4 regions of the Pelistega sp. MC2 genome follow, and region 4 is predicted to be linked to each of the others. Evidence: predicted binding sites of a transcription regulator. Region 4 holds the regulator's gene; each other region holds the start of a gene.
The links. Region 4 encodes sigma-54, which starts transcription at its own class of promoters, with help from an activator protein. Its sites were predicted from a motif close to TGGCANGNAANCTGCTTT; they were not measured.
Positions count from the first base shown of each region.

Region 1 (7,912 bases), on a different contig from region 4:
TCGAATCAAAGAGTGACGATACCGATTGAGGTAGCTAGAGATAAATCGAAGAATAGCACTAATCATTCATCACTAACGTCTCTAATGACAACGTTAAACAAAGGAGTTAGTTTTACTCAACCATTGCCGCCTTTGTCTATTTATATTCATGTTCCTTGGTGTGTTAAAAAGTGTCCTTATTGTGATTTTAATTCACACGCTATTTCAGGTGAGATACCAGAAAAAGAATATTTACAAGCACTTGAACAAGATTTGATCTCTGTATTACCAAGTGTCTGGGGACGTCAAATTCATTCTATTTTTATTGGTGGTGGAACGCCAAGCTTGTTATCTGCTAAAGCGCTTGATGATTTATTAACCGTATTAAGAAATTTGTTCAATTTAGCGCCCTATACAGAAATTACGATGGAAGCTAATCCAGGAACAGTCGAGGTAGAACGGTTTAAAGCTTTTGCAGCATCAGGCGTGACTAGATTATCGTTAGGTGTTCAGAGTTTTAATGATGAGATGCTTAAACGATTAGGGCGTATACATGATAGTTATCAGGCGAAAAAGGCGATTGAGATTGCACAGCAATCATTTCAGCGTATTAATTTAGATTTAATGTATGCCTTACCATTTCAAACATTGGAAGATTGCCATCAAGATGTACAAACAGCGCTATCGTTTGGAACAGAACACTTATCTTTATATAACCTTACCCTAGAGCCTAATACAGTATTTGCCAAATATCCTCCTGAAGGTATTCCCGATGATGATTTAGCAGGGGATATGCAAGATATGCTGATTGATTTAACGCAACAACATGGTTTCGAGCAATATGAGGTTTCTGCTTATGCCAAAAAGAATGCCTACTGTCAACATAATCTAAATTACTGGGAATTTGGGGATTATATTGGTGTAGGGCCTGGGGCACATGGCAAAATTTCATCGCATAATCAAATTCTACGAACAGCACGTGTTAAGAATCCAGATAGTTGGATGCAAAAAGTAAAAACAAGTGAACAGCTTGCCGAGAGTCGATTATTAACAGTGGAAGATATTCCTTTTGAGTTTATGCTTAATGTACTGCGATTAAAGCAAGGGGTTCCAACCCATTATTTTTCTGATCGCTGTGGTGTTCCGTTGAGTCTGATGACAGCAAAAATAAACGAAGCGGTCTCTAAGGGGTTGCTGGATAGTGATCCCACAAGATTAAAAGCCAGTGCACTAGGCTGGCGTTATTTGAATGATTTACAAGAGATGTTCTTGATGGATTGAATTAAGATAATCATTATTAACTAGTTAGTTGTAATGCTCTTAGTATGTTTTTTTGTCTTAATTTAGCCCTCTTTGTAATCTTAAAAGGTGCACTACAATAAAAAGTAGTGCCTATAAAAAATAATTCGTTCCAAAATGAACCATAATGCACCAAAATAATACATTATTAAATTGATAACGCACCAAAATAATGCAATAATGAAAAAATAAACAGTGCGCTGACGGTAAAAAAGTTGGCACGGAAATTGCTTTAGCTAAAGTGATAAGTTTGAACGTTAGTGAAATCGTTCAACAAAGTTTAGATTTTAGGAGAAATCAACATGGCAATAACTGCTCAAGACGTTTTAAATAAAATGAGTGAAAACGAAGTTAAATTTGTAGACTTTCGTTTTACAGATACTCTCGGTAAAGAACATCATATGACTGTACCTGCTCATCAAGTGGATGAAGATAAGTTTGAGTCAGGTCAACCTTTTGACGGTTCATCTCTTGCTGGTTGGAAAGGAATCGAGGCATCTGATATGTTATTGATTCCAGATGCTTCAACAGCACGTATGGATCCTTTCCGTGAAGAGCCTACGCTAATTTTAACGTGTGATGTAGTTGAGCCTTCTGATTTAAAAGGTTATGATCGTGACCCTCGTTCTTTGGCTCGTCGTGCAGAAGCTTATTTAAAATCATCAGGTATTGGTGATACCGCTTTCTTTGGTCCTGAGCCTGAGTTCTTTGTTTTTGATGGTATTTCTTGGGGCGATGATATGTATAATCGCTTCGTTAAAATTCATTCTGATGAAGCAGCTTCAGCAAGTGCGCTTGATTATGACGGTAAAAACCATGGTCACCGTCCTCGCGTGAAAGGAGGTTATGTTCCTGTGTCACCAGTAGACTCTTTTGGTGATATGCGTTCAGAAATGTGCTTAGTACTTGAGCAACAAGGTGTACCTGTGGAAATTCATCACCATGAAGTAGCAAATGCAGGCCAATTAGAGATTGGTACTCGATTTAGTACGCTAGTTCAACGTGCTGACTGGAACCAAATCTTGAAATACACTATTCATAATGTTGCTCATATGTATGGCAAAACAGCTACATTTATGCCAAAACCAATCGTAGGTGATAACGGTTCTGGTATGCACGTGCATCAATCTATTTGGAAAGATGGTCAAAACCTATTTGCAGGTAATGGTTATGCTGGTTTATCAGAAACTGCGCTTTACTACATTGGTGGTATTATCAAACACGCTCGTGCCTTGAATGCTATTACTAACCCAGGTACTAACTCATATAAACGTTTAGTTCCTCATTTTGAAGCACCAGTAAAATTGGCTTATTCTGCACGTAACCGTTCTGCTTCTATTCGTATTCCGTATACAAGTAATCCAAAAGGTCGCCGTATTGAAGCTCGTTTCCCAGATCCATTAGCTAACCCATATTTAGCCTTCTCTGCTTTATTAATGGCTGGTCTTGATGGTATTCAAAATAAAATCCATCCTGGTGATCCAGCGGACAAGAACTTATATGATTTACCACCAGAAGAAGACAAAAAAGTACCTACAGTAGCCTCTTCATTAGAACAAGCGCTAGAAGCCCTAGATGCTGATCGTGAGTTCTTAACTCGTGGTGGTGTATTTAGTAATGATATGTTAGATGCTTATTTAGAACTTAAAATGCAAGAAGTGAATCGTCTACGTATGACAACTCATCCAGCTGAGTTTGATTTGTATTATTCACTATAAGTTTTAAAGTCGGTAGTCATTAAAGTGTTTTACAGGAGGTTCAACAATGTCTAGTACAACGTTAACTCCTGTAGCACAACAATGGCAAACATTTGATTTACTCCTGACCTGCATTATTGTTGCCAATGAGGCAGGTCAAATTGAGTGGGTAAATTCAGCCACTCAAAATCTTTTTGAACGTTCTCGGCGCTCTTTTATCGGTGCTACAGTAGCTTCTTTATTTGAGGATAAAGAGAGTTTTCAAAAAGCTTTTGACACCATTGTTAAGCGTCGTTCTGTCTCCGTTGCTTTTTCTGGAGGGATTGCTAAATTTGAATCCACAGAAACAGTGAATGCTGTTATGCATTTAAGTCATGACAATATCATTCTTGAGCTACATCCTATTGAACAGCAAGCCTTGTCAGAGCGTAGTATTCGCTTGGCTAGAGAACTTGAAATCTATCAGGAAACGTTTAGAAATCTTGCCCATGAAGTTAAAAAACCATTGGGTGGTATTAGAGGGGCTGCCCAACTGTTAGAGTTGGAGCTAGAAAATACTGATCATCAGGAATATACCAAAGTGATTATTGCTGAGGTAGATAGGTTACAGCAACTTGTGGATAGATTAATTAAACCAGCACAGTCTGGCTTGCAATTATCAGTGTTTAATATACACGAAATTTGTGAACGGGTATTTACCTTACTTAATGCTGAATATCAGGGAAAAATTACTTTTGTACGCGACTATGATGCTTCGATTCCAGATATAAAAGCAGACAAAGCGAAATTAGTTCAAGTGTATTTGAATATATGTGGTAATGCCGCTCAAGCGATTTTAGGAGCAAAGGAAGCGATTGAACAACCAAAGATTATTTTGCGTACTCGAATATTACATCGATATTTGTTACTAGATAAGATTTATCGCATGGTATTGTGTTTATCCGTGATAGATAATGGTCCTGGGGTACCTGCGAATATAGTAGATAGGGTTTTCCATCCTTTGGTGACAGGTAGAGCAAATGGGACTGGTCTGGGCTTAAGCTTAGCACAAGAATTAGTACGCCAGCATGGTGGATTAATTGAGTTCGATACAGTACCTGGTAGGACGGAGTTTAGAGTGTTGTTACCTATGGAGGATTCACATGAGTAAGATATGGATTATCGATGATGATCAAGGAATCCGTTGGGTATTAGATAAAGCATTACAAAGAGTTCATTTACAAGCTACCACGTTTGATACTGTTGATAGCTTACTTACAGCCCTAAAGACTAGTCAACCTCATGTGCTAGTAACTGATATCCGTATGCCTGATATGTCAGGGCTAGAACTATTGAAAAAAATCAAGCATGATTATCCGGATATTGTTGTCATTGTGATGACAGCATTTACTGACTTAGATAGTACGGTTGAGGCCTTCCAAGGTGGTGCATTTGATTATTTACCAAAGCCATTTGATATTAATGATGCCGTTAGTTTGATTCAAAGAGCTTGTGAGCATAGCCAAATGCTCAACTTGAATAAAAAATCTATGGCAGAGAGTGCAGATATTCCAGCGCCGTCTTCAGCTGATGTGGGAAAAATGATGACCCAATCGCATTCTAAGTCTATGCAAGAGATTTTCAGGGCCATAGGACGGCTTGCTCCTTCCAAAGTGACTGTGTTGATTACGGGTGAATCTGGTTCAGGTAAAGAATTAATTGCACGGGCTGTGCATGAGCATGGTAATCGTAAAAACAAACCGTTTGTAGCAATTAATGCCGCCGCTATTCCAAAGGATTTACTCGAAGCAGAATTGTTTGGGCATGAAAAAGGAGCGTTTACAGGGGCGAATCAACTACGTAAAGGTCGATTTGAGGAAGCCGACGGTGGCACATTATTTCTGGATGAAATTGGTGATATGCCACTGGATTTACAAACACGTTTACTACGCGTTCTCGCAGAAGGTTCTTTTTATCGAATTGGTGGCACTCAGCCAGTACATGTAGATGTGCGTATTATTGCGGCTACTCATCAACCATTAGAGGATCGTGTCGAGCAAGGGGTTTTTAGGGAGGACTTATTTCATCGGTTGAATGTTATTCGTCTACGTATCCCACCACTACGCGAGAGAAAGGATGATATTCCTCAATTGGCAAGGCATTTTCTTCGCTTATCGGCAGCAAGCTTAGGTGTACCTGTTAAGCAACTAAGTAATGAGGTCTTAGAGGCTTTATGTCAATTTGATTTTCCCGGCAATGTGCGTCAATTAGAAAATTTCTGCCATTGGCTGACAGTGATGTCTCCAGCAAGTCTAATAACTATGGATGATTTACCTCCAGAGTTGTTAGCAAGTCTTAGTGCCAAAGTAGAGATGGGATCTACCACTAAGGGTAGTCAATTAACGCATCAGACGCAGCCATTATCATATGAGCAAGGATCACACTCAGTAAGCCCTTATAACAATGTCGGCAAAGCAGATATTACAATTGCAGAGCAAGGGGGAATACAACATTTTCCTAGTGATTGGGAAGAGTTATTACGATTAGAGGTACAAAAAAGGCTGAATTCAGATGAACAATCTATCATGGATAATTTAAATAAAATCTTTGAAAAAGCCGTGATTGAGACTGCCTTACACTATTATCGAGGTCGAAAAATTGATACGGCCAATCGCTTAGGTATCGGCCGTAATACAGTTACGCGGAAATTAAAAGAGTTGGATCTAGAAGCGTAGCTTATTGAAAAAAATGTGGTAAGGATGTCACCAACATAGAAATTCCCGAAAAAGTCAGTAGCGTTAAAATAATTTGTTTGAAACGTTGCTGACTAATGCCATGGTACATTTTTGTCCCAAAATAAGAAGTGAATACAACGATAGGGGAAACAATATAAATGTATGGCAGCATATTGCGGGTAATTAAGCTATTACTAATATAGCTAATTAACACAACAATGAGCATGGCAAAGTTGAAGTTTTGAATGATGGAACGTTGAGTGTCTCTATCAAAACCTCGGATAGTACACCAAAGTGTTGGCAATGTGCCAGTGAAACCACCAAGTCCTCCCATGACACCTCCGCCCATACCAGCTAGTGCGTCAAAGAATCGATGTGTATTGGTTAGCTTAGGCAGACGATTGGCAAATAACATAAAAGGACACCATAGAATCAAGAAAACCCCAAGGATTGTTTTAAATTTATAGATATCCAACATAGGTAATAGATAGACGCCAATAGGGATGCCTACTAAACCACCAATAATAAAGGGTAGGATGAGTTTTAAATCAAACCCTCTTCGAACAGTAAATGCGGCGACTATTTGCCCGGTGAGTCCTCCTACAACCGTTAAGGCAGCAGCTAGTTGAGGTTCTAATACCCAAGCCCAAAAAGACATCGCCACTAGACCAAATCCAAAACCAGATAAACCTTGAGAGAACCCTGCTACAAGTGCACCAAAAGCAATAATAAAAAAAATACTGTCCATAAAAAAACAATTTTACTAGTCAATAAAATCGACTAATTAATATAAATAAAGAATAAAGGGGGTTAATCTTATCAGGATTTTACTAGTCTATAAATACAGGCTTACCATAATAAACACAATTATTTTATAAAAAGATAGCTTATTTTATTTTAGTGACATAGTGAGTATGCATAATTTTGCTAGAATAGTGAAGTCAATAATTTTTTTTAAAGGACGATGATATGACAGCCAAAACGATTGTACATACTGATAAAGCGCCAGCGGCAATTGGACCATACTCACAAGCGGTGGTTGCTGAAGGTGGAAAAAACCTTTATCTTTCTGGTCAGCTTGGTTTAGACCCAGCGACAGGAGCGTTAGTTTCCGATAATGTAGAAGAGCAAGTGCGTCAAGCGTTTAGTAACTTAACTGAGGTTATCAACGCGGCAGGTGGATCTTTAGAAAATATTGTTAAGTTAACGTTATTTGTGACTGATTTAGGGAATTTTGGCATTGTGAATTCAGTTATGTCAGAGTTGATTCCAGAGCCATTTCCAGCACGCTCAACTGTTGAAGTGAGTGGATTGCCTAAAGGTGGGTTGTTTGAAGTTGAGGCAATTGTTGTTATTTAGTTTAAATAGTAATTCTTTTAAACCAATAGAATTATTCCTGTAGTCCAGTGTAAATTTTGATTATATGGCAGTCAAACGAACAGCATCAGAAGAGAAAATGCAGGCACTTGGTTTGGTGTCAGATAGTGATTTTGTCTTTCATTTGCCACTACGTTATGAAGATGAAACCCAAATTCATCACATTGCCGATATTTATCCGGGACAAGTAGCTCAACTAGAAGGCGTTGTTGAAAATGTAGCGGTATCATATGGTCATCGTAAACAATTAACGGCAACGTTTAAAGATGCGACTGGGAAAATAAGTTTACGCTGGATTCATTTTTATGGCAGCCAAAAAGCACAATTAGAAAAAGCTGGCTTAATAAGAATCAGGGGAGAGGTACGAGGTAGTAGTATGTGGGGGTATGAAATTATTCACCCCAAAATATCTAAAGCGGGTCAAAGCCTACCGCAAACACTTACACCGGTTTATCCAAGTACTGAAGGTTTAACTCAACCAGTGCTACGAAAGGCGATTTTGGCAGCTTTATCACGTGTAGATTTTAAGGATACGGTTCCAGAGGAAATTAAGGAAAAATTTCACCTTCCTTCACTTAAAGAATCGATTTTTATACTGCATAATCCTAGCCAACATGAAAATACATATGCCTTATTGGATAAAACACATCCAGCGTGGCAGCGGATTAAATTTGATGAATTATTAGCACAACAAATAGCTTTGTATTTGGCTAGACAAGCCAGGACTCAGTTAAATGCACCTAAATTAACGTTTGATGATACGTTGTTATTTGATAAGGTACTTAAAACATTTGGATTACCTCTAACGGCCGCACAGCAACGTGTCATTCAGGAAATAAAACAAGA
Region 1 is NZ_LT628274.1:534,938-542,849, reverse strand. It holds gene hemW (radical SAM family heme chaperone HemW) at 85-1,260, shown strand; gene glnA (type I glutamate--ammonia ligase) at 1,581-2,996, shown strand; gene glnL (nitrogen regulation protein NR(II)) at 3,043-4,125, shown strand; gene ntrC (nitrogen regulation protein NR(I)) at 4,118-5,689, shown strand; gene BQ4443_RS04295 (sulfite exporter TauE/SafE family protein) at 5,691-6,437, opposite strand; gene BQ4443_RS04290 (Rid family detoxifying hydrolase) at 6,659-7,048, shown strand; gene recG (ATP-dependent DNA helicase RecG) at 7,113-7,912, shown strand, end outside.
Region 1: a site for sigma-54 is predicted at 1,495-1,512, ahead of glnA (type I glutamate--ammonia ligase). Genes of this name have one in related genera too.

Region 2 (7,912 bases), on a different contig from region 4:
CTCAAATCATCACGATCTACAGAGGTAATCACCACATAACGTAACTTCATTGCCGCAATGGATTTGGCCAGATTACTTGGTTCATTGACATCTAAAGGATCAGGACGACCATGTCCTACATCACAGAATGGACAACGACGGGTACATTTATCACCCATAATCATAAAGGTAGCTGTACCACGGCCAAAACATTCACCAATATTTGGGCAAGACGCCTCCTCACATACAGTTACCATTTTATTTTCACGCAGAATTTGTTTAATCTCATTAAACTTTGAATTAGGCGCGGCGGCTTTAACTCTAATCCATTCTGGTTTTTTTAATTTTTCAACAGGAATAATTTTGATAGGAATCCGCGAGGTTTTATCAAACGATTTTTGTTTTTTTGTCGCATCATATGATGTGTCTTTATCGACTGGATGTGATAACGTATTTGTCATAGTTAACGTCTGCTTTGCAAGGCAAAAAAATTACAAAGGGTTATTTTAACCCTGAATAGCAGGATAAATCCTAAAAACCTATTTTCCCTATGAGAATTATCCTTACTAAGTGATAGTGATTAATATATTACAATCTTTTTCAGTTAAGTATTTGATTGTGTTAAGTAAACATTTATCAATATAATTTTTATCTATCCAGCTTATCATATTAATTTTATGGAGTTTATATGGAAAGCCCCATCGCTTTACTCATACAAACCAGTGTGCCAGACTTATTATTTGCTAAACGTCTCGCTCATATTTTGGTTGAGGATAAGTATGCTGCCTGTGTGCATCTTTCTCCTATGGGTCTATCCATGTATCTCTGGCAAGATAATTTAGAAGGTAGCGAGGAAATTATCCTTACCATTAAAACCTCTACAGCTAAGCAACAAGCTTGCATGGCTAAAATAAAAGAGTTGCACCCCTATGAAGTACCGGAGATTATTTGCTTACCCATCATCGGAGGCGACTCTGAATACCTCACTTGGATTAACCAACAAACAACAGAATAGCAAGAAAATGATAGCTTTAATAAATCGTCTTTATACCGTTTTCCTTTTGGCATTAGTAAGTATTATTTTTAATGTCTCTGTTCAGCCCGTACAAGCACAAGAAAATTTTTTGGAGCCTAACCAAGCCTTTAAACTCTACGCAAATATTAGCCATGAAAATCAGCTCAACCTTCAATTTGGAGTTGCTGATGGCTACTATATGTATAAAGAAAGGTTTGAATTTAGGTCCATCATTGATAATAAAGAACACGATTTACTTAATTCAACAAGCATCAGTTACTCCAAAGGCGATATTAAATTTGACCCCACCTTTAATAAGGAAATGGAGGTTTATCATCACCAATCATTAGTGACTATACCTATTCCTACAGACACCCCATCATTTACCTTAGAAGTGACGGCTCAAGGTTGTGCTGATGCTGGTCTATGCTACCCACCAATGTATTATTATTTGCCCGTGACTATTACCAGTACAGGCTATGACATTGCCCTTCCTAAAGAAGCAAATAATTTTAGCCTTATCTCCAGTGAAGAAGCCCAACGTGAATTAAATACGTCTACGAGTGATAACAATTCAACTCTCAAAGATTCTGCACCAGAAAAAAACTCCTTAGATCTTCTTAATGCTGGGGACACAGAAATTGCATCATGGTTGCATAATGCTAGTCTATGGCATATGTTAGCCGTTGCTTTTTTACTTGGTTTGGCATTATCTTTTACGCCGTGCGTATTACCAATGTTGCCTATCCTCTTATCTCTTGTTGTGGGTAGCCAAAAACAGCAACAATCACGCTTTCATAGCTTACGCCTAACATTGTTATATGTATTAGGTACATCCATCGTATACACCCTCTTAGGTATTATTGCCGCTTCCATTGGTGCTGCCCTTGCCAATTGGATTCAGAATCCTTGGGTGTTAGGTATCTTTGCCTTATTCCTCGTTATTTTCGGCATTGCTATGTTTGGTGCATATAACATGCAGATGCCTGCTTCCGTACAAACAAAACTTAATAATATTGTGAATAAATTGCCTGCTGGACAAGGTGGGGCAGCATTATTAATGGGGATGATCTCTGCATTAATCTGTGGGCCGTGCGTCGCTGCACCATTAGCCGGTGTTTTACTCTTTATATCTCAAACGGGAGATATTGTAAAAGGAGGACTTATCCTCTTCCTACTTGCCTGGGGGCAAGGCGTTTCACTCATTTTATTGGGATCAAGTTCTGGCGCTCTCTTACCAAAGGCAGGAGCATGGATGGATAGTGTCAAAAAGGTATGTGGTTTATTATTGTTTGCGGCCGCCTTATGGATGATAGCCCCACTACTACCCAATTGGCTACCTATGCTATTGTGGGCGGCTTTAGCCATAGCGTTTGCCTATGTCATTGGCACCTTTAGAGGCTATAAGCCCTTTCCAAATTTTACGACCCTCTTATTAAAACTCGTGGGATGGCTAGCAGTTATCTGGGCTATTCTATTAGTCATTGGTTTTGGTATAGGTTCACGTAGTGTTTTACACCCCTTAGCGGTTCAAGAAACGACGCTTTCTCATGTCAAGTTTGAACGTATTCATACGCTATCTGAGCTGAAACAAATACTTGCTAGTACGGACAAACCCATCATACTAGACTTCTATGCAGATTGGTGCGTTTCATGTGTTGAAATGGAAAAATTCACCTTCCCTAATGCTAATGTTCAGACATTACTAAAAAATTTCCGTTTACTACAAGTGGATGTCACAAAGAATACCAAGGACGATAGAGAATTACTAAAAGCTTTCCAACTATTCGGACCACCAGGCATTATTTTCTTTACCCCTAATGGTCAAGAAAATACTCAAGTGCGTGTGATTGGTTTCCAAAATGCTGAGCGCTTCACACAAAGTTTAGAGAAAGCACTAGGCTCTAAATAAATCCTTAAGTACGGCATTAGCTAATATCATTTCTCCTACAACACAAAGAGTAGTCATCTATTATTACGATAGATGACTACTCTTTAGTTATGGCAATATATCTATACTTTTTTTACGAGCAACCTTTTAACTTCATCCTCTCTAGATAACTCTTTTTATATTTTTGCATCAGTATTTACGCTTATATTTTTTCTAATTCTTTCTTGTTAAATTGGAGGATTAAATTTTTATTCAAGAGTAAATAATGACTGCAGAGCAACATGAATATGTCGCTCGCCAGGCAGATGAACAGGGCATTATTCGTTATCCTGCTGACGAGCATCAAATTTGGAGTGAATTAATTACCCGCCAACAGCAAGCACTTCCTAATAGAGCTTGCCCAGAGTACCTAGAAGGACTTAAAAAATTAAATCTTCCAATACAAACTATTCCTCAACTAAAAGAAATTGATGACGTATTACTTTCTACAACTGGATGGCGTACAGCCGCAGTACCCGCATTAATTTCATTCAAAAGATTTTTCGAATTACTAGCCAATAAATCCTTTCCTGTTGCTACGTTTATTCGTCGCCGAGAAGACTTCGACTATATCCAAGAACCCGATATTTTCCATGAAGTAGCGGGACATTGTCCCCTCTTAACTCATCCGGCCTTTGCGGCCTTTAATGAAACGTATGGCAAATTAGGTCTTATTGCTAGCAAAGAAGAACGTTCTTTTCTTGCCAGATTATATTGGTTTACTATTGAATTTGGTCTGGTCGGCAATAACGATGCGCAACGCCGCATTTATGGTGGTGGTATTCTCAGTTCTCCTCAAGAAACGGTATACGCTTTAAGTGGTGAGCCTGAATATAGAGAATTTTCTCTTCAAGACGTACTACGAACCCCCTATCGTATTGATAGAATTCAACCGATTTATTATGTTCTAAATCATCTAGATCAATTATTTGAACTTGCTCAAGCTGATTTAATGTCAGAGATTCATATAGCGATGGAGAAAGGCCTTTTTTCTCCTCATCCTAGTCTTACCATATAGGAGAAAAACACTATGCAACCCTTAAACAAACAAACATGTGAAGCATGTCAAGCCAATGCACCAAAAGTAAGCGATGAAGAACTTGCTGAACTGATCAAAATGATTCCAGAATGGCGAGCCATAGTGGTCGATAACATCATGCAATTACAACGTGAATTCAAATTCAAGAATTTTAAACAAGCGATGGTATTTACCAATCAATTAGCTGAGCTTGCTGAATCTGAAGGCCATCACCCAGGCATTCTAACAGAATGGGGGAAAGTCACTGTTACTTGGTGGTCCCATAGCATCAAAGGATTGCACCGCAATGACTTTATTATGGCAGCAAAAACTGATGAGTTGATCAATCAAGCCTAAAATAAAGCACTTTTAACGCTAGGCGATAAGGGGAAAGAGGCGTATTGCTAGCTATTCCCCTTATTTTATGCTTATCCTTATAAATCCAATACTATGGTTGTGCCTGGCTTTGCTCTTGAAACACATATCATCATACAATCTTGTTTGCTTTTTTCTTCTTCTGTCAAATAAGTGTCTTCATGCAAAATCTCACCACTCAACACAGTAGCATAACAAGTACCACAAACACCATATTCACAGGATGTATTAACTGTTAAATGATGCTCACGCATCGCATCAGCAATACTCATTTCCTTAGGAATGGCTATGGTCACACCTTTACGTGCAAAGGTAACATAAAAATCAATATCTTCTTGCGTTAATTTGTGCGACTCTCTAGGTGCACTAATTTCAATGATTTGGTCTAGATCAATACCATCAAGCAAACTTGTAGATTCTCCAGCTGCATTAATTTGCCTTATGACCTCAATAGTAATTGTTTGTGTAGATGCCTCAATGGCGACGATAGGATATTCACGTATCAATCCAGATGGTGTTTTAACATCAATAACTGACTGCTCAGGAAGCTGTATAAACCGGGCAAAAGATGGTAAAAAAAGCCCAATCTGCATCTGTTGCGGATTAACCTCTCTCACATCATCCACTCGTGCAGCAATCCATCTTAATTGGTTTTCAGACATGAACAAACCTCTTTGTAAATCTAATCTGACAGTATTTTACTCACTTTCCTTTTTAACTTAGACAAAAAATTAGTCTCCATGACAATTTCATCAGAATTAAAAACTAATATTGCTGTGCTGCACCATAAAGCATCAAGCATATGTTTAAAACTTGTGCATTCAGCTCTTTTTAGTGCATAAAGATTTTCACTAGTTTTTATTTAAATTTGAATTAATTAAATAAACAACTGATTTATTGGTGTTTTTTTAAATTTAAATTAAATATTAAATATTGGCATGCTATTTGCTTATTTATAAAAATAACAACGCCGTTTTTTAGGAGTACATAAAGTATGTCAAACATAATCCCTAATATTTCTAGACGTAAATTGCTAGCTATGATTGGTTATACCGCTGGTAGTGCCGCCATGTATCAAGCTATGACTAGTCTAGGTTTTGCTGCTGAATCACACTACACTGGGCCTATTAAATTAGAAGGTAATGGGAATGGGAAAAAGATTATTATTCTAGGTGCGGGAATAGCAGGTATGGTCTCTGCACTTGAGCTTCGTAATGCTGGTTATCAAGTAAAAATCTTAGAATATCAAAACCGTTCTGGTGGTCGTAATATCAGTGTTTATAGAGGTAAGGAATATACTGAAATCAATGGCACTAAACAATTATGCCGTTTTGATTCAGGTCTTTATTTTAACCCTGGTCCTTGGCGTATCCCCTATAACCACTATGGTATCTTGGAGTACTGTAAACGATTAAACGTCAAGATGATTCCATTTATTCAATTAAACTTTAATAGCTACTTACATAATACTAATGCTTTTAATGGAAAGCCTCAGCGTTATCGTGAAATTATTAATGATTATAAAGGTGGGCTCTCTGAACTCTTATCTAAATCTATTAATCAAAATGCTTTAGATTTGAACTTTTCAAAAGAAGACAAAGAAAAATTATTGGACTCATTAAAAAGCTTCGGTGTCCTAAACGATAAGTTTGACTATGTAACTAGCCTAGAAACTAGTGCTTATCGTGGTTATAAAAAACATCCTGGTGGTGGTTTAAGTGCATTACCTGAAGCTTCAGAAATTATTCCTCTCAATGAGATTGTGAAAAGTGATTTATGGAAAAACATGAATATCCATTTCTTTGATGAGTTCCAACATACTATGTTTGAACCAGAAGGAGGCATGGGTAAAATTGGAGAGGCATTTGGTCGGGAGCTTGGCAATATCATCCAATACAATGCTCAAGTAGTAGAGATTAAACAAGACGATACAGGCGTCACTATCTTCTATAAAGACAATCAAGCAGGTGGTCAGCTTAAACAAGAACGAGCCGAATGGTGTGTTAATACTACCCCTCTTTCTGTGCTTTCACAAATTCCAATGAATGTAGGTAAGCCTATGCAAGACGCTATTAACAGTGTTCCTTATGCTTCTTCAGTCAAAATTGCTGGGCAATATAAGCGTAGATTCTGGGAAGAAGATGAGCATATCTATGGTGGTATTTCTTATACAAACTTACCAATTACACAAATTGCTTATCCTAATCATGGCTATTTCTCCTCAGGTAAAGGCATTTTACTAAATGCCTATATGTTTGGACCTAAAGCATTAGAATTTACCGCAATGGAACCCGAGGAACGTGTAGCTAAAGCGATTGAGTTAGGTGCTCAAATTCACCCTCAAATTAAAGAAGAATTTGAAAATGGGTTTAGCTGGGCATGGAGTCGTCAACCTTGGATCTTAGGTTGTTATGGCGCATGGACAGAAGAAAAACGCAAACAACATTATGAAAATCTATGTCAAATTGATGGACGTATTGTCTTAGCTGGTGAACATGCTTCTTACATTCCAGCATGGCAAGAAGGTGCAGTGACATCCGCTATTGACGCTATCACTCGTTTGCATAAAAAAGTTCAATCCCTTTAAGGAATATCTCATGAAGCTATCAAAACTATTATTTTCATTCGCTACTACACTCTTACTAAGCTCTCAAAGTTTTGCTGATAGTGCCGTGATTGATCTTAGTTCTTCTCCTTACCCTTATACAACAGGTAAAGATATTTTCCACCATGTATGTGCAGCGTGCCATATGCAAGATGCAAAAGGAGCAACAGGCGCAGGGCATTTCCCAGCACTTGCGGGCAATCACAAACTTGTGACCCCTGAATATATGAAATTCGTTGTGATGAATGGTCAAAAAGGAATGCCTCCTTTCCGTGATCAACTAACCAACAGTCAAATTGCCGAAACAATTAATTATGTACGTTCTAACTTTGGCAATCATTATACCGACAAAGTGACAGCTGAAGATGTCGCTAAATTCCGTTAATTTTTTTAGGAGCTTTTTATGAAATTATTATCTACAGTATTTACAATGGCTGCTTTAGCACTACCTCTATCTATCACTCAAGCAGCAGAGATTAAACGCGAGCCAATTCCTAATTTCCCAATTTCTTCAGTCGTTGTAGTGCCTTCTGCTGCTACAAATTACTACTTAAGTGGCACTGTTCCTTCTAAAGAAGGTGAATCTTTTGGTGACACAAAACAGCAAACAATTAATGTTCTTAAAAAAATCGAAGCGAAGCTAAAAGAATATAACTTAACAATGGGTGACGTAGTAAAAATGCAAGTTTACTTAGTTGCTGACAAAAACAAAGAAAATAAAATGGACTTCAAAGGCTTTATGGAAGGCTATACACAATTCTTTGGGACAGCAGAGCAACCTAATATGCCTGTCAGATCTACATTCCAAGTTGCTGCTTTAGCAAATCCTGACTACCTTGTTGAAATCGAAGTTAGTGCTGCTAAAATAGAAAAATAATTTTTCTCTATTTAATTCTCTCCTTAAATCAATAAAACCAATACAGCTTATTTGATGTATTGGTTTTATTTACAACTACTGAAAAGCCTTTATTTTAATAGTGATAAAAACTT
Region 2 is NZ_LT628273.1:68,858-76,769, reverse strand. It holds partial or broken gene lipA (lipoyl synthase) at 1-398, opposite strand, end outside; gene cutA (divalent-cation tolerance protein CutA) at 668-994, shown strand; gene dsbD (protein-disulfide reductase DsbD) at 1,002-2,906, shown strand; gene phhA (phenylalanine 4-monooxygenase) at 3,151-3,942, shown strand; gene BQ4443_RS00425 (4a-hydroxytetrahydrobiopterin dehydratase) at 3,955-4,299, shown strand; gene BQ4443_RS00420 (2Fe-2S iron-sulfur cluster-binding protein) at 4,377-4,979, opposite strand; gene BQ4443_RS00415 (flavin monoamine oxidase family protein) at 5,312-6,904, shown strand; gene BQ4443_RS00410 (c-type cytochrome) at 6,915-7,307, shown strand; gene BQ4443_RS00405 (RidA family protein) at 7,326-7,799, shown strand; gene BQ4443_RS00400 (DMT family transporter) at 7,911-7,912, opposite strand, start outside.
Region 2: a site for sigma-54 is predicted at 5,252-5,269, ahead of BQ4443_RS00415 (flavin monoamine oxidase family protein). Genes of this name have one in related genera too.

Region 3 (7,912 bases), on a different contig from region 4:
CAGTTACCCTAATTGTTGCATTACCGTTTGTATTAATTATGACGGGGATGTGTTTTAGTCTCATTCGTGGATTACGTTCGGATGCAAGATACTATAGCCATAAACTTAATGCAGGTAGCGTGTTCTGGAGTGGTCACCGTTGGAAACAACGTTTAAGTCAGATTTTGACTCAGACGCAAGAGTCAGATATGCATAGTTTCTTTAATGAAACCGTGCGTCCTGCATTTAATAGTTTACGGACAGAATTAGAGCAGAAATATCAATTACACGTCATCATTAATGAATATGAAACGCCCGAGTTGGCTATGGAGTTAATTATTGAGAAAGGGCAGTGGCGTAATTTCTTATATGGAGTAAGAGTTCAAACATCAAAAGCACATGAGGCTTTAAAAGATGAAGTGACGTTGCCTAATCTAACAGAAACTACAGTTCATGAACCATTTGCTTATTTTGGTGATGGACGACTAGGTTATGATGTTCAGTATATGACTCAAGAAGAGCTTATTGCGGATATCTTAAAACAATACCAACGCTATTTGAATTTGATGCATAGCGAAGATTTAGCGTTAATTATGAAAGCACCTGTAGATGGTGGTGACCATAGATAGTGTGTAAGTATAATTAGTTGTTTTACTTTTAAAAGTTCAAAAAATCCCATTCTTTAATGATGTAAAGGATGGGATTTTGTTTGAGGTCTCCACAATAGGGGTGTTAATCGCTAAAATACTATTTATTTCATTTTATAAACGAGAATGACAATGTCCTTATCTACTTTACAACCTCAAGCCGTATGGCAATGGTTTGACCAATTTTGTGCGATTCCTCATCCTACGTTCCATGAGCAAAAATTAGGTGCTGTTATTGTTCAGAAAGCACAGGAAAAAGGTTTAGCTGTGCAGCAAGATGAAAAAGGGAATATTCTTATTCAAAAGCCAGGCACAAAAGGCTTAGAGGATCGCCCCATAATTGCGATGCAAGCACATATTGATATGGTGCCTCAAAAAGGGACAAGTAGTCAGCATAATTTTGAGACAGATCCAATACAAACGTCAGTTAAAGAGGGATGGGTATTTGCAAATGATACTACGCTAGGGGCTGATAATGGTATTGGTGCATCAATGGCATTAGCCGTCGCTTTTTCCGATGATATTCCTCACCCCCCAATTGATATAGTGCTAACTGTTGAAGAAGAAACGGGTATGGGAGGGGCTAAAAATATTAATCCAGATTGGTTAAGAGCCCCTTATTTAGTGAATCTAGATTCTGAAGATGAAGGGATTTTATTTATTGGTTGTGCAGGCGGTAGAGACGCAACTTTTTCTTTCCCTTTTGTTGCAGAGCCTGTAACCGGTAAAGCATATCGCATACAAGTAGCAGGCTTAAAAGGTGGGCATTCTGGCATTGATATTGATTCTGGTCGTGGTAATGCCAACCTTTTGTTGATACGCGTGTTAGATAAAATTGCACAACATGGGAAATTGCGTCTAATAAATTTACAAGGTGGTAGTTTACGAAATGTCATTACACGTGAAGCATTTGCCGATATTGTATATACGGGGGATGATATAGAGCATTGCCTTAATACCATATCAAGCATTATCAAGGATGAATTGAGTGTTGTAGAGCCAATGCTTGAAATTAGTGCTACTGAACTAACTAAAGATTCACCTCTAGTCGCAATTTCAGAAGAGCAATCGCAACGGATTATTCGTTTTATCCGTGTATTACCTAATGGTGTGATACGTATGAGTGATAGTTTTGAAGGAGTGGTTGAAACATCTATTAGTTTAGGGGTTTTAACGGTAAAAGAGGATAAATTATCTATTCGTTGTCTAATGCGTTCATTATTGGAAACACCTAAGGATGATGTATCTAATCGTTTACAAGCGCTAGCGAAACTGGTTGGTGCTGAATTAGTGTTGAGTGGTGATTATCCGGGCTGGAAACCTGAACCGCAATCATTATTATTGTCCAAATGTAAAGCCTTGTTCAATGAGTTTTATGGTAAAGAGCCTGCAATTGAAGTTATGCATGCAGGTCTAGAATGTGGGATCCTAAAGGGTAGAGCGCCTCATATGGAAATGATTTCTTTTGGACCTAATATTCGTGCCGCCCATTCTCCTAAGGAATGTGTAGAAATCTCTTCAGTAGATGAATGCTGGAAAATTTTATTGAGATTTTTGGAAAATTCCCCTGAAAAATAATCTATTGTCAGACTGTTGATGAAGTTATCCCCATAAATTCATTAGAATCTGTGGGGATACATATTTACAGCCTTGATAAAAATTGGCTTATTTATTTTTGATAGCCTTGTTCGCCATGGCTACTGATATCTAGACCTTGACGTTCATCATCACGTTCAACACGAACACCACCAGTAATTAGGCCAGCAATTTTTAAACCGATAAAAGCAACAACACCACTAATCACTGCTGCAATTAACATACCCTCTACTTGAGACCAAAGTTGAGCAGGGATATCAGCTAATGTTTCTAAGCCAGGACCACCTAAAGGTTTTGCATTGAAAATACCTGTTAAGATACCACCAACAATACCACCTACACCATGAATACCAAATACGTCTAACGTATCATCTACTTTTAACAAACGTTTAAGACCATTCACACCCCATACGCAGAAGATTGCTGTCACGATACCAATAATTAAAGCGGCAACTGGGCTAACTAGAGCAGCCGCAGGTGTAATACCTACAAGACCTGCTACAGCACCTGAAGCACCACCTAGCAAAGAGCTTTTACGACCCATAACGGCTTCTGTTGCTAACCATGCAATTACAGCACCTGCTGTTGCAATAATTGTATTAAATAACGCTAAAGCCATTGAATTGTTTGCTGCTAATGAAGAACCTGCATTGAAACCGAACCAACCCACCCATAATAAGCAAGCACCGATAAAGGTCATTGGTAAATTATGTGGTTGCATAGCTTCTTTACCGTAACCTAAGCGAGGACCAACAACATAAGCAGCAACTAGTGCAGCAACAGCAGCATTAATATGTACAACAGTACCACCAGCAAAGTCTAATGCTTCACCAAATAAGAATCCACCACTTGCCCAAATCATATGTGCGATAGGGATATACGCAAATGTCATCCAAATAGCAATGAAAATTAACACAGCACTAAACTTGATGCGCTCAGCAAAACCACCAATAACAAGTGCACATGTAATACCAGCAAAAGTTGCTTGGAAAGAAGCAAAACTTAATTCTGGAATTGTGCCTGATAATTCATAAGTATCACCTGGAATATTGAACATACCAGAGAAGAAAGCGCGAGAGAAATTACCGAAGAATGCTGTGCTTTCTGTAAAGGCTAAAGAGTAACCATAAGCAAACCATAAAATTTGGACTAATGAAAATACGCCGATTACTTGTGCAAGCACCGATAGAATATTTTTTGAACGAACTAAACCACCATAAAAAAGTGCTACGCCAGGCACTATCATCATTAATACCAGCACGGTTGATATGCCAACCCACACTAAATCTGCACCATTCATTTTTATTCCTTTACGTTAAATTATTTACAACTTAAATTATTTATTTTCTATACTGAATCACGATGATTAAAATTACAGAGCTGATTCGCCCATTTCACCAGTACGAATCCGAATAACTTGTTCGAGATCACTCACAAAAATTTTTCCATCACCAATTTTTCCAGTGGAACCAGATTGGCAAATAGACTCAATAGCAGATTCCACTTGATCATCGCGGATAGCTATCTCTAATTTCACTTTTGGTAAAAAATCAACAACATACTCTGCACCACGGTAGAGTTCTGTATGACCTTTTTGACGCCCAAATCCTTTGATTTCGGTAATGGTTAAACCTTGGATACCAATATCCGCTAATGCTGTACGGACATCATCTAATTTAAAAGGTTTGATAATTGCGGTAACTAATTTCATCTAATTCTCCTGTTGATATACATAGATATTTATTAGTTAACAAGCAAAATTGATGCCAACTTTTTTGTAAGTAATCATTAAATAATTCTGCACTGCAAAATATCAAAATGAGCCTGAAAGTATGTCTATGCACCAAAATAGTGCTTTATGCGTCATTTTGGATAAAAGCAACACAATTTATTTTTATTGACATTGTCTATGTTTAAAGGCATAGTAAGTACTTGATTTTCAAGTAGTAGCTGTTACCGTTATAATTTCGCGTGGTTGTTCTCTTGGGGGTCCTTGTTTTTTATTTACTCAAGAGGAATAGATGATGTCTACAGAAACAGGCAAAGTTAAATGGTTTAACAACGAAAAAGGTTTTGGTTTTATTAAACCTGACAATGGTGGCAAAGATTTATTTGTACATCACTCAGATATCGTAAGTGACGGTTATCGTACACTAAAAGAAGAGCAAGAAGTCTCTTATACTGTAGCTGATGGTCCTAAAGGTCCACAAGCTAAAGAAGTAAAAGCTAAAGCATAAATTAATTAGCAAAGGCGAAGAGAATATTTCTTACTCATTCGTCTATAAAACTTCTATGACGCCTAATCACATAGTGGTTGGGCGTTTTTTCATGCTTGTTTCATGTTTAAATAGTTGGCTTGTTATTGCTATAAAGTGAAACATTAAAAGGCTGGCAAATAATATAAAATACCAAAATCTAAATGATAATTGTTTTTATTATAAATAATGATATATAATATCTCTTGTTGTGATAATTTGCATTTAAGTAAATTATTTTTAGTTAATTTTATTTTCGTAGTATGTCAAAAACATCTGAAGTCTCACAGGGTATACCGCTGCTTTATCGAGTAATAGGGAGCATAGGGTCTGTAGGAATTATCACGGGTAGTATATGGTTGCTGGGTATGAAATCAGACCCAGTACAAGTAGAGATTAAACCAGACCAAGCGGTATTTGTCTCAATCATTAATGAGCCCATTGCGGAAGAAGTTCCTCAGGGCGAACAAGTTGAGTCATTGCCTGCACCAGAAGCTAGGACAGAGTCTGAGAGTAAATCGGATACTAAGCCAGAACCAGAGCCTCAACCTGAAGTTAATTCAATGTTAGAGCCTGATCCAGAACCAGAGATTAAACCTGAACCAGAAATCAAACCTGAACCAGAACCCACACCTATTGCAGAGCCAATAGCGCCACCAAAACCTAAAAAGGTTATGGAAAAACCGAAAAAAATAGTAGAGAAAAAAGATAAACAACAGAAACCGAAACTAGAGAAAAAAATTGAACCACCCAAACAAGAAAGTGTGTTTAAGCCCATAAATTCACAACAATTTACGCCAGTTGGTCAAAAGATAGATTTAAATGCGAAAACAACAAAAGCGTTTGGAAAACCAGAAGGCAAGAAAAATGTATCTGCAGGTAGTGCTAGTGCTGGACCTGTACGTGTGACATCTGTAAATTATTTAGTTAAACCACGACCAGTGATGCCAAGAGTCTCAATGATGAGAAATGAAAAAGGTTTAGTGGTTGTACGTGTCATTATTGATACGAATGGAGCAGTAAAAAATGCTTCTTTACAACGCTCATCATCGTTTGCAGCATTAGATAAAGAAGCCCTTAGAGCAGTTAAACAAGCTCGTTTTAGACCATATGCTGAGAATGGTGTTCCGCGAGAATCAATGGCGGATATTCCAATCGAATTCAAATAAAAGGAAAGTAAAGATGTCTATAGCATGGATTGATGAAATTATAACTATTTACGCACATATTGCGGCACAAGCTACACCAGTGGATAGTGCTGATGCTCATAATATGTGGCATTTTGTTCAGCAAACAGATATTGTTGGCAAAACCTTATTCGGTATTTTAGTGTTTATGGCACTAATTACATGGTATTTGATAATTGTAAAGACTTTGGTGAATTTCCGTCAGCGTCATTTGTCTAGAAGTTTCCTGAAACGATTCTGGAATTCTGCTTCCTTAGAGCAAGTGGATAAAGATTTGCATCAGTATGGAGCTAAGGATCCTTTTGCCCGGTTAGCCAATCAAGCTTTGCATGCTGCAGACCATTACCATCGCTATGGAGCTAGCAATCTTTCTGAAGTGGGTACACATGCTGAATTTGTCACTCGTTCTATGCGTAAAGTTATTGATGAAGAGACGGCTCGCGTGGAAAATGGCTTAACCGTGCTAGGATCGATTGGTTCAACAGCACCATTTGTTGGGTTATTTGGTACAGTATGGGGTGTATATCACGCACTTGTGGGCATTGGCTTATCTGACGGTGTATCTATTAATAAAATTGCAGGTCCTGTGGGGGAGGCTTTAATTATGACAGGTTTGGGATTAGCTGTTGCTATTCCTGCTGTGTTAGCATTTAATACATTTGTACGACGTAATCGTGTTATGTTAAGTAAGCTTGATGGATTTGCCCATGATTTATTTGCATTTGTGACAACAGGTCAACAAGTTGATAACTCAATCCAACGCATTATTCGTACTAAAGTTGCTTCTGAGGAATAATATGGCATTTGGAAGTTTTGATTCTAATGGCTCTAAAACAGGTACTGTATCTGAAATTAATATGGTGCCGTTAATTGATGTGATGCTAGTATTACTAGTAATCTTCATGATTACAGCACCATTGCTTACCCATTCAATAAAGATAGATGTTCCTCAAGTGAGTAGCCAGCCAGCTACGGAAGACCCTAAATCAGTAGATATAGCCGTAGATCCTAGTGGTACTATCTTTGTTGATGGTAGTGAAATGGCTGTTGAACAATTAAATGAGTTTTTTGTTAATAAAGTAAAGCTTAATCCGGAAACTGATTTTAGAATTCGTGCTGATGTTAATACTCGCTATGAAATTATTGCCAAGTTAATGGCAGCAGCTAAAGGATCAGGTGTAAAGCGTTTAGGTTTTATCACTTCACCTTCTTCTTCACAGTCTGGTGCTAATAGAGAAGTAGGAACGCACGAAAAAACTACTTCGGCTACTTTGTCGGAAAAATCAATCATCTCAAGCAAAAGTGACCAGACAAAGTCTCCATAAGTACTAAAGCCTTAGTAGAGTCATTTTTTCTTTTAAGGCAAAAAGCACTCTCGGTGATTGGATAACCTTGAGTGCATTTTGTTATTTATTGGTGTTGTTTAAGAGTATAAGGCAAAGGAAGGATTACTTTTGATCAGGATTATTTGAGTAAAATTTGACGCCGATCTCAATTCTCTCTCTACCTTGGCTTTGTCGATGACGATTAGTATCCCTTAATGAATACACACAACCGCAGTATTCTTGTTGATAGAACTCTTCGCGTTTGCTAATTTCAATCATGCGGGCTGAGCCCCCACCTTTGCGCCAGTTATAGGTCCAATAGATGAGTTCAGGATAACGAGCAGCAGCACGTTCACCACAACCATTAATTTGGTTCATATCTTTCCAACGAGAAATACCCAAAGAACTTGAGATACAGTCAAAACCATGCTCATGAGCATATAAAGCAGTACGCTCAAAACGCATATCAAAACAACTTGTACAACGTTCCCCACGCTCTGGTTCCCATTCTAAACCTTTGACACGAGCAAACCAATTATCTAAATCGTAGTCAGCATCAATAAACTCAATTCCATGTTGTTCAGCAAAGCGGATATTTTCTTGTTTACGAATTTCGTATTCTTTAACGGGATGGATATTTGGATTATAAAAATAAATAGAGTAATCAATCCCTGATGCTAATAGGGCTTCCATTACTTCACCAGAACAGGGCGCACAGCAAGAGTGCAACAGCAACTTTTTGCGTTGGTCAGGTAATTCCAATTTAGGGCGTTTTACATCACAAACAGCAACCATAGTCTTTTATTCAGCCATTCATTGTATTAACAAATTAAGTTTACATTGTACCGTAAAAGTGTTTGGAGACTTATACTTATGTCTATCTTATTCAGTTTTTGCTTCAGCTATTGTATGAGTTGAGTCAA
Region 3 is NZ_LT628275.1:645,594-653,505, forward strand. It holds gene BQ4443_RS08575 (BCCT family transporter) at 1-608, shown strand, start outside; gene BQ4443_RS08580 (aminoacyl-histidine dipeptidase) at 759-2,204, shown strand; gene BQ4443_RS08585 (ammonium transporter) at 2,296-3,522, opposite strand; gene glnK (P-II family nitrogen regulator) at 3,595-3,933, opposite strand; gene BQ4443_RS08595 (cold-shock protein) at 4,247-4,459, shown strand; gene BQ4443_RS08600 (energy transducer TonB) at 4,846-5,646, shown strand; gene BQ4443_RS08605 (MotA/TolQ/ExbB proton channel family protein) at 5,660-6,460, shown strand; gene BQ4443_RS08610 (ExbD/TolR family protein) at 6,462-6,989, shown strand; gene BQ4443_RS08615 (epoxyqueuosine reductase QueH) at 7,113-7,784, opposite strand; gene glnE (bifunctional [glutamate--ammonia ligase]-adenylyl-L-tyrosine phosphorylase/[glutamate--ammonia-ligase] adenylyltransferase) at 7,872-7,912, opposite strand, start outside.
Region 3: a site for sigma-54 is predicted at 3,974-3,991, ahead of glnK (P-II family nitrogen regulator). Genes of this name have one in related genera too.

Region 4 (7,912 bases):
TAATCCCTCTAATAAGAAAACACGCTCAATAATCTCATCTGCATGCTTCATTTCTTCGATTGACTTTTTATATTCAGCCTTACCTAAATTTTCCACACCCCAGTTTTTTAACATTCTTGCATGCAAGAAATATTGGTTAATGGCAGTTAATTCAGTTTTTAAAATTTTATTTAAGAATTTATTAACTTCTTTGGGTGCTTTCATAACAGGCTCCTTGAAGAGTGGTTTACTCTATTCTAACACGCAAAAAAGCCACTCTCAAGCATTTAAAATTAACTTAAGAATGGCTTTAATAAACAATTTAACCTAAAACAGAATAGTTATCGTATAGATTATAATCACTATTTTAATTAAGCGACCTCTTTCCACTTAGCCGTAACGTCTTTAACTTCTAATGCAGATGAATCCGTTGGCGTTTGTAAATACGACTCCGCACAACTCGCACAGCACCCACAACAGGTAGCAACACCAAGCTGGGCTTGCAAATCAGCTAATGTACGGGCACCATTAGCCACAGCCTCTTTGACTGTTTTTTCACTAATCGCATTGCATACACAGACATACATTTTGTTTGCCTCATTATATTCTGAAAAGACATAATGTTGATTATAGTCCGCTCAATGATAAAGTCAAGCAAAAATCATTCTCATTTCGTTTTATGATACAGTTTGCAATTAACTCCTTAATGTCTGTTGTTTTGCTGCAAAATGACGACATGTTAATGACAAACGTTCCTTCTAGATTGTTTGAGTTTATTCACTACCGCTCAATAATGCTTGCGCTTTACGTATAGATGTAGCAGGTATATTCATCCCCTCACGATATTTGGCCACTGTTCGTCTGGCAATAACAATTCCTTGTTTTTCCAGCAAATTAACAAGCTTGCTATCCGATAGCGGCTTAGCTTTATTTTCTTGCTCAATAAGTTGCTTAATTTTTAACTGTACAGAGGCAGCTGATGCATCTTCTCCCTCTTGAGTAGCAATCGCATTTGTAAAAAATCGTTTTAACTCAAAAATACCATGAGGAGTAGCAATAAATTTCTGATTTACTGCTCGAGAAATAGTTGATTCATGTAACGATAACTGATCAGCAATCACCTTTAAAGTCAATGGTTTCAAGGCGGATAAACCATGCTCAAAAAAAGCGTATTGCTCCTGCAAAATAGCTTGTCCAACCATCAAAATCGTTGCAAACCGCTGATTCAGCTGTAACATAAAGAGCCTTGCTTGTTTTAGCTGTTCATTCATAGCAGCATTCTCAGCTAAACGCTTTTTATCCATAACCTTAATGACACGTTCATAGTCTGGTTGAATACGTAATTTAGGTAATACCTGAGGATTTAAAACAAGTTCCCACTTACCCTCTACATAGCGACATAATAAGTCAGGAATAGCAAAATCAGCTTCTTTACTGCTATATAAGCGTCCCGGTTTTGGATTCAACTGCTGAATCAGATGATGGACTTGCCTTATACTTTCTATATCAGTTTCTAACCACGTTAACAATTGTTGGACATCCGCTTTAGCTAAGGCCTCTAGACCTGCAAAACCTCGTTTACATATCTGTCTCGCTTTTTCAATAATCCCCTCATCAATATCCAAAGAAAGTGTCAAGATGTCATCATCCAGCTGCAATAGCAAACATTCCGCTAAATTACGAGCCCCTATCCCAGACGGTTCAAAACTTTGCAATATCCTTAAAGCATATTGGAGCTCTGTCAATGAAACATCCTTATCCAACTCCTCTGATACTAATGTTGTCAATTCTGCTAAATCACTACTTAAATAACCGTTATCATCCAAGTCACCGATTAGATAACTAACCAAACTTTTTTGAAAATCATCCACGTCGCTCGTGCTTAACTGTTCAAGTAAATAATCTTGTAAACTAATAGTTGCTATAATTTCAGGGGTATAATCGTCCTCATCAAAGGTCGATTGATACATTGAAAAATCTTCAGCCTCTGTATTGGCATATTCGAGCAAAGAATCCGATTCTCCCTGTCCTTGATTGGTTTCATCAAATCCATTATTCAAATCAAGTTCTAGCATGGGATTATCAAGCAGCATTTTATTTAATTCTGCTTCTAATTCAACCCCTGAATATTGCAATAACTTAAGAGACTGTTGCTGTTGAACGGTCAGTGTCTGTTGCTGACTAACAGTGGCTGTAACTCCTTGACGTATACTTACTGGCATTATCTTATGACACCATCAGCTTCAAAAAAATTAGACATTTCACTTCTAAATAAAACCTTATTTCGGCTCGCCCTTCCACGCTTAGTTCTTCGCTCTGTGGTGGTACTGATTTGTGTAATCCTATGGATTATGGTTGCACAATGGATTTTAGCATTTGGCGCTAAACAAGACTATGCTTTCTTAGCAAGTTATAGTAACCAAATTGTTGACTATCTCAATAGTATCAATAAATATATTTGGTGGGGATTAGTACTATTTGGGTCTGTATTACTTTATTTCATTCTTTCTGGGTGGATTAGCTCAAGCCTCAAAAAGGCGAGTCATATTGTACCTAACCAAGAAGTTATGGAGGAATTAATACCGAAGCTTTCCAAAAATGCACAGCACGTTTTGCTATGGGTTTGGAACGATCAACGCGAACCTATCACCATTCAGAACCTATATGACACACGTAATCAATTACGTCACGATCGCATTAGTCGCCTCGCTCAAATCAACCGACAACGTGAATTACTCGGATATTCAATGCTTCCAACGCAAGCAGAGAAAGACAACCAACGTGAGCTTGAAAAAGTAGAGCATGTTCTCGGTAATATCGATTTAAACCTGACTAAAGAAGATTCCCCTACTCACTAAAAACAACAGTTTTTTGAATTTTTGGTCTACTACTTGATTTTTTTCTTAATTTAAGTTGATAATAGAGACACTATGAATATGCAAATTCCTCAACATTCTTCTTTGCAAAATCACTTCGTTGCAAGTGAGGACACAACTCGTGCATATTCTTCTCTGTTACTGCTCGATTTAGTGATCGGTTGCTGAGCCTTGAGCTTCAGTGGTGCTCCGCAGCCTTTATCAGCCACTCAGGATTTAAGTTTTTATTATTAAAAATCCCAGTGTGTGTATCGGCAGTACCCTTGTACACTGGGAATATAGAAATTAGATAGGTGCAAAAATGCTTTCTAACCCAGCGTCAAAATATATACCATTCAAACCTTTTAATCGTCCATTTACTGAGCGTACATGGCCAAACAATACCATTTCAAAGCCTCCTATATGGATGAGCACTGATTTACGAGATGGTAATCAATCCCTTATTGAACCAATGAGTGTTGAACGTAAATTACGTTTTTTCAAACATCTAGTACAAATTGGTTTTAAAGAAATTGAAGTAGGCTTTCCTTCTGCATCACAAACGGATTTTGATTTTGTAAGAACCTTGATTGATGACAAGCTTATTCCTAATGATGTCACAATCATTGTGTTAACTCAGGCACGTGAAGATTTAATCAATCGTACCGCAGAAGCTTGTGCTGGCACTAAAAATGCCATGATTCATATGTATAACGCAACTGCTCCTGCATTTCGCAAAATTGTCTTTAAAATGAGCCAAGAAGAAGTGCTCAACTTTGCGGTAGCAGGCACTAAATTAGTGAAAGCCGCAATGGCAAAATATCCAGAAGTTAACTGGCGTTTCGAATATTCTCCAGAAGTATTTAGTACCACAGAGCCTGATTTTGCCGTCTCTGTATGTAATGCTGTCGCTGCAGAATGGGGTACAGCTCCTGACCGCAAAATTATTTTCAACTTGCCAGCAACAATTGAGTCTACAACGCCTAATATTTACGCTGACCAGATCGAATATTTCTGCAACAACATTAACGATAGAAAAAATGTCATTGTCAGCGTACACCCTCACAATGACCGTGGAACAGCAGTCGCAGCGGCTGAATTAGCCATGATGGCAGGTGCTGACCGCGTGGAAGGTTGTTTATTTGGCAGTGGTGAACGTACTGGTAATGTAGATTTAGTTACTCTTGCATTGAACCTTTACACTCAAGGTATCAACCCTGAATTAGATTTCTCTGATATTGATGCTGTTCGTTTAACCGCAGAATATTGTAACCAATTACCTGTTCATCCAAGACATCCGTACGTAGGTGATTTGGTATTTACAGCCTTCTCTGGCTCTCACCAAGATGCCATTAAAAAAGGATTTGCACAACAAAAACCAGATGCGCCATGGGAAGTGCCTTATCTACCAATTGACCCTGCTGATTTAGGTAGAAGTTATGATGCAGTTATTCGTGTCAATAGTCAATCAGGTAAAGGAGGAATTTCTTATCTCCTAGAGCATGAACATGGTTTAAATCTACCTCGTCGCCTACAAATTGAATTTAGTCGTGCTATTCAACGTGTAACGGATGAGACAGGTACAGAGGTAAATGGAAATGCTGTCTATGATATCTTCAAAAAAGAATATCTCGAACAAAGCACCCCTTGGTCTTTAGTAAATCATCGAATTAGTACTATTTCAAATGGAGATGGTAGCAATACGTTCATTATCGAAGCAGAATTAAAAAATGGTAATGAAGTAAAATCTATCAAAGGACAAGGTGATGGCTCTATCTCCGCATTTATTAATGCCTTAAACTTACCTATTCGCTTTATGGATTATCATGAACATGCATTAGGATCTGGTGAAAATACCAATGCCGTATGTTATGTAGAATTACGCTTAGACGACTCACCAACAGGGTTCGGCGTAGGTATTCATAAAGATATTGTTACGGCCTCTTTTGCTGCTGTTTTAAGTGCCGTCAATCGTCATCTAAATACGAAGAAATAAATCATTTCTTCTTAAAACTGTAGTAAGCCTCTAATCAACCATTGAATGGGATTAGAGGCTTTTTTATGTCTCATTTGTTATAAAGAGTGCTAATTACCACGCACTACCTGATCGCCAAACTACTTGATCATTTTCATTCTTTAATGCTTCTTTCATCATAGACAACAATGGAAAAGCACGCTGGGCAAGACTTACCGCTTCCTGTACTGGATGCACTTTTTCATCGCCTCTGGCATCTCTTTCATCTTCTTCTTTGAAACTATCTTGAGAGTTTTCCTGCTTATTCTTAGAAATGGCTGCCTCAAGACTGGCAATACTATCAGCCAATTGCTGATGCGTAATAACTCCCTCTTTAGGCATACTGTCATAGCCACGTCCCATTGCATTTAATACAACCAAGGCATGTTGGTCTAACATCAATACATCACCGCTTGATTGAGAAGAAAATGTAATCAGCATAAGTAATACTCCTTATGGTTAAAAAGCCTTATCACCTATAGGCAATAAAAATCTATTGAGTAAGAATTCCATTGTACCTTTATTCCTATCAGGATAGCCAAATGAAATATTTACTATGGATATTCAGTTTATGCTGTTTTATTTTATCTACGCAAGCCCAAGGTCAAACTTGTACACCAGCCAAAACCGGTAACCCTTGCTCTAGTTCTTCAAGATCTCCCTCACTCAATCTAGGTGCAGGCAATCCTATTCATTTAATGAGTGGTAATAAATTTCAGCAAGAAGATGATTTATGGATGCGATTATCTGGACTAGAAATTGTTCGCTACTATAATTCGTTCTCCTCTACTCCTAGCGTCATGGGTGTTGGTTGGCAATCCTCTTACACTACACAATTATTTCCATTCAAACATAACTGGCAAATTATTCTTGATGATGGGCAACGAGTAATGTTTCACCCTCCTGATGGATTACAAGCACAAGCTATTGAGCACCATCAAGGGTATTTATTACATGACAATACACATTGGAAATGGATTACCCCCCAAGGTCTTATACGTACTTTTGATGCTAATGGTTATCTTATAGAAGTCTTTATTCCAGGCTTTCCAACCATTTATATTCAACGGGCAGAAAAGGATGCTCCCGCACTAATCTCTAGCATAAGCTCAGGGGATGAAACACTGCGTTATTATTATCATCGAACACCGCAAGGCGTAGTATTACAAAAAATTGATAGCCCTATCGGCAGCTATTTCTACGATTATGATATTCCTGTAGGTCACCAACATTATCGTTTAACTAAACTCACTCGCCCAGATGGATGGATAAAACAGTATCTTTATGAACCCGAGAAACAGGCGGGCAATCCTTACTTACTGACAGGAATTAGCATCACAACACCCACTAACAAAACTACTCGTATCAATGAGTGGCGATACAATACCGAGGGTTTAGCCAACTATAGTCACACTCTTGGATACGATGCTCTTTTTATTGATTATGCAAAACTAGCAAAGCAGCATAATCAGGAATCTCATACTATTGTCCGTAGCCAACAAGGTCTTCAAACCCATATAAAAGGCATTATAAAAAAAGGGCATTTTTTACTCACAGAAGTTACTGGTGATGGGTGCTATCTATGCCCTAGAGTTGGTACAAAAGCTAGCTATAATGAAGATGGATTTATGACATTTATTAATGGCTACCATATTCAACGCAATCGCCAAAACAAGGTTCAACAGATCCGTTTTGAGCATCCTTTATGGGGAATTATTCAACTAGACTATGATTTAAATGGCATCCCTCAAAAATGGCATAGTCAATACACAGACAAACAAAATATCCGCTTTCCTGATACTTATGAATTAACGGATAAACCTACTGCTGATGCTTCACTCTATTTAGAAATCCAAGATAAAGCGCTTATCTTTAAAAATAATTTAAATTTAAACCAAAATAACAGTAAAGATAATTTACAGCAAACATTGATATTGAGTAATACCTCAAAAAATCAACACTTATGGTCGCAACAACGCCACTATAGTCAAGAGGGTTTATTGTTAAAAGAAGATTTTGACTTTCCTCTGCTAAAAAAAACTATTCACAATAGTTATCTATATGACAACAGACATAGATTAGTAGCTAGTGAACAAACAATTAATGGCATCACTCAGCACTTCTATTACCAGTGGGCACTGTCTGGACAAAATAATGCCTATGCGATTGATAAACAAACAACAGTGCCAGTAATCATACGAGATAAGCAGGGTTTACCACTTGTTTATAATGATTGGCAGCTACGATATGGCAGTCATAAGCGTATTAGTGAAGTATCAAAAAATAATCAATTATATGCTCGTTATGACTATGATAAATTAGGGCGTCGTATTCAAAAAGAAACATCAAATACCACGACTACATTTAGCTATGCTAGCGGTAAACTTGTAAGCGAAAAACAAATCAATCATTGTTCTACTCATAATAAGCAACCTTGCTCCACACTCACACGACAAAGAGACTATATTTATTCAGGACTAATGCTTGTTGCTTTTACAGATACAGTCATCGATAAAGAAGGTAAACGTACACAGCAACTGTTTTATGTGCACAATGATCATCTTGGACAAGTGAATTTAATCACAGACAAGCAGCAACACATAGTTTGGGCAGCCCATTATTCACCGACTGGAGAAGCAACAATTTTTGTGAACAAAATTGTCTTTAACCTTCGCCAGCCTGGGCAATATTTTGATCAAGAAACAGGGTGGCACGATAATTATTTACGTACCTATGACCCCAAAGCTGGGCACTATTTAGAGCCAGATCCCATGGGTCCTACTTATGCCAATGATCCTTTTGGTTATGTCAGACAACAACCACGCCATTTTATTGATCCACTAGGATTGCTATTATTTGCCTTTGATGGCACCACTAATAGTATTGCATCCAATACCAATGTATGGAAATTCTATCAACTTTATAATGGCCCAAAGTTTTATAAAGAAGGTCCGGGAGGCATTCCTGGAGAAAGCTTTTTAGACAAAGTAGGTGGTGCATTATTTTCAACGACTACAGAAAAAATTCTAGATGAACATAAGCAGAATTTAATTAACTATATGCG
Region 4 is NZ_LT628276.1:250,517-258,428, forward strand. It holds gene bfr (bacterioferritin) at 1-204, opposite strand, end outside; gene BQ4443_RS11530 ((2Fe-2S)-binding protein) at 351-566, opposite strand; gene rpoN (RNA polymerase factor sigma-54) at 753-2,201, opposite strand; gene BQ4443_RS11540 (hypothetical protein) at 2,208-2,837, shown strand; gene leuA (2-isopropylmalate synthase) at 3,157-4,830, shown strand; gene BQ4443_RS11550 (DUF1840 domain-containing protein) at 4,924-5,289, opposite strand; gene BQ4443_RS11555 (phospholipase effector Tle1 domain-containing protein) at 5,391-7,912, shown strand, end outside.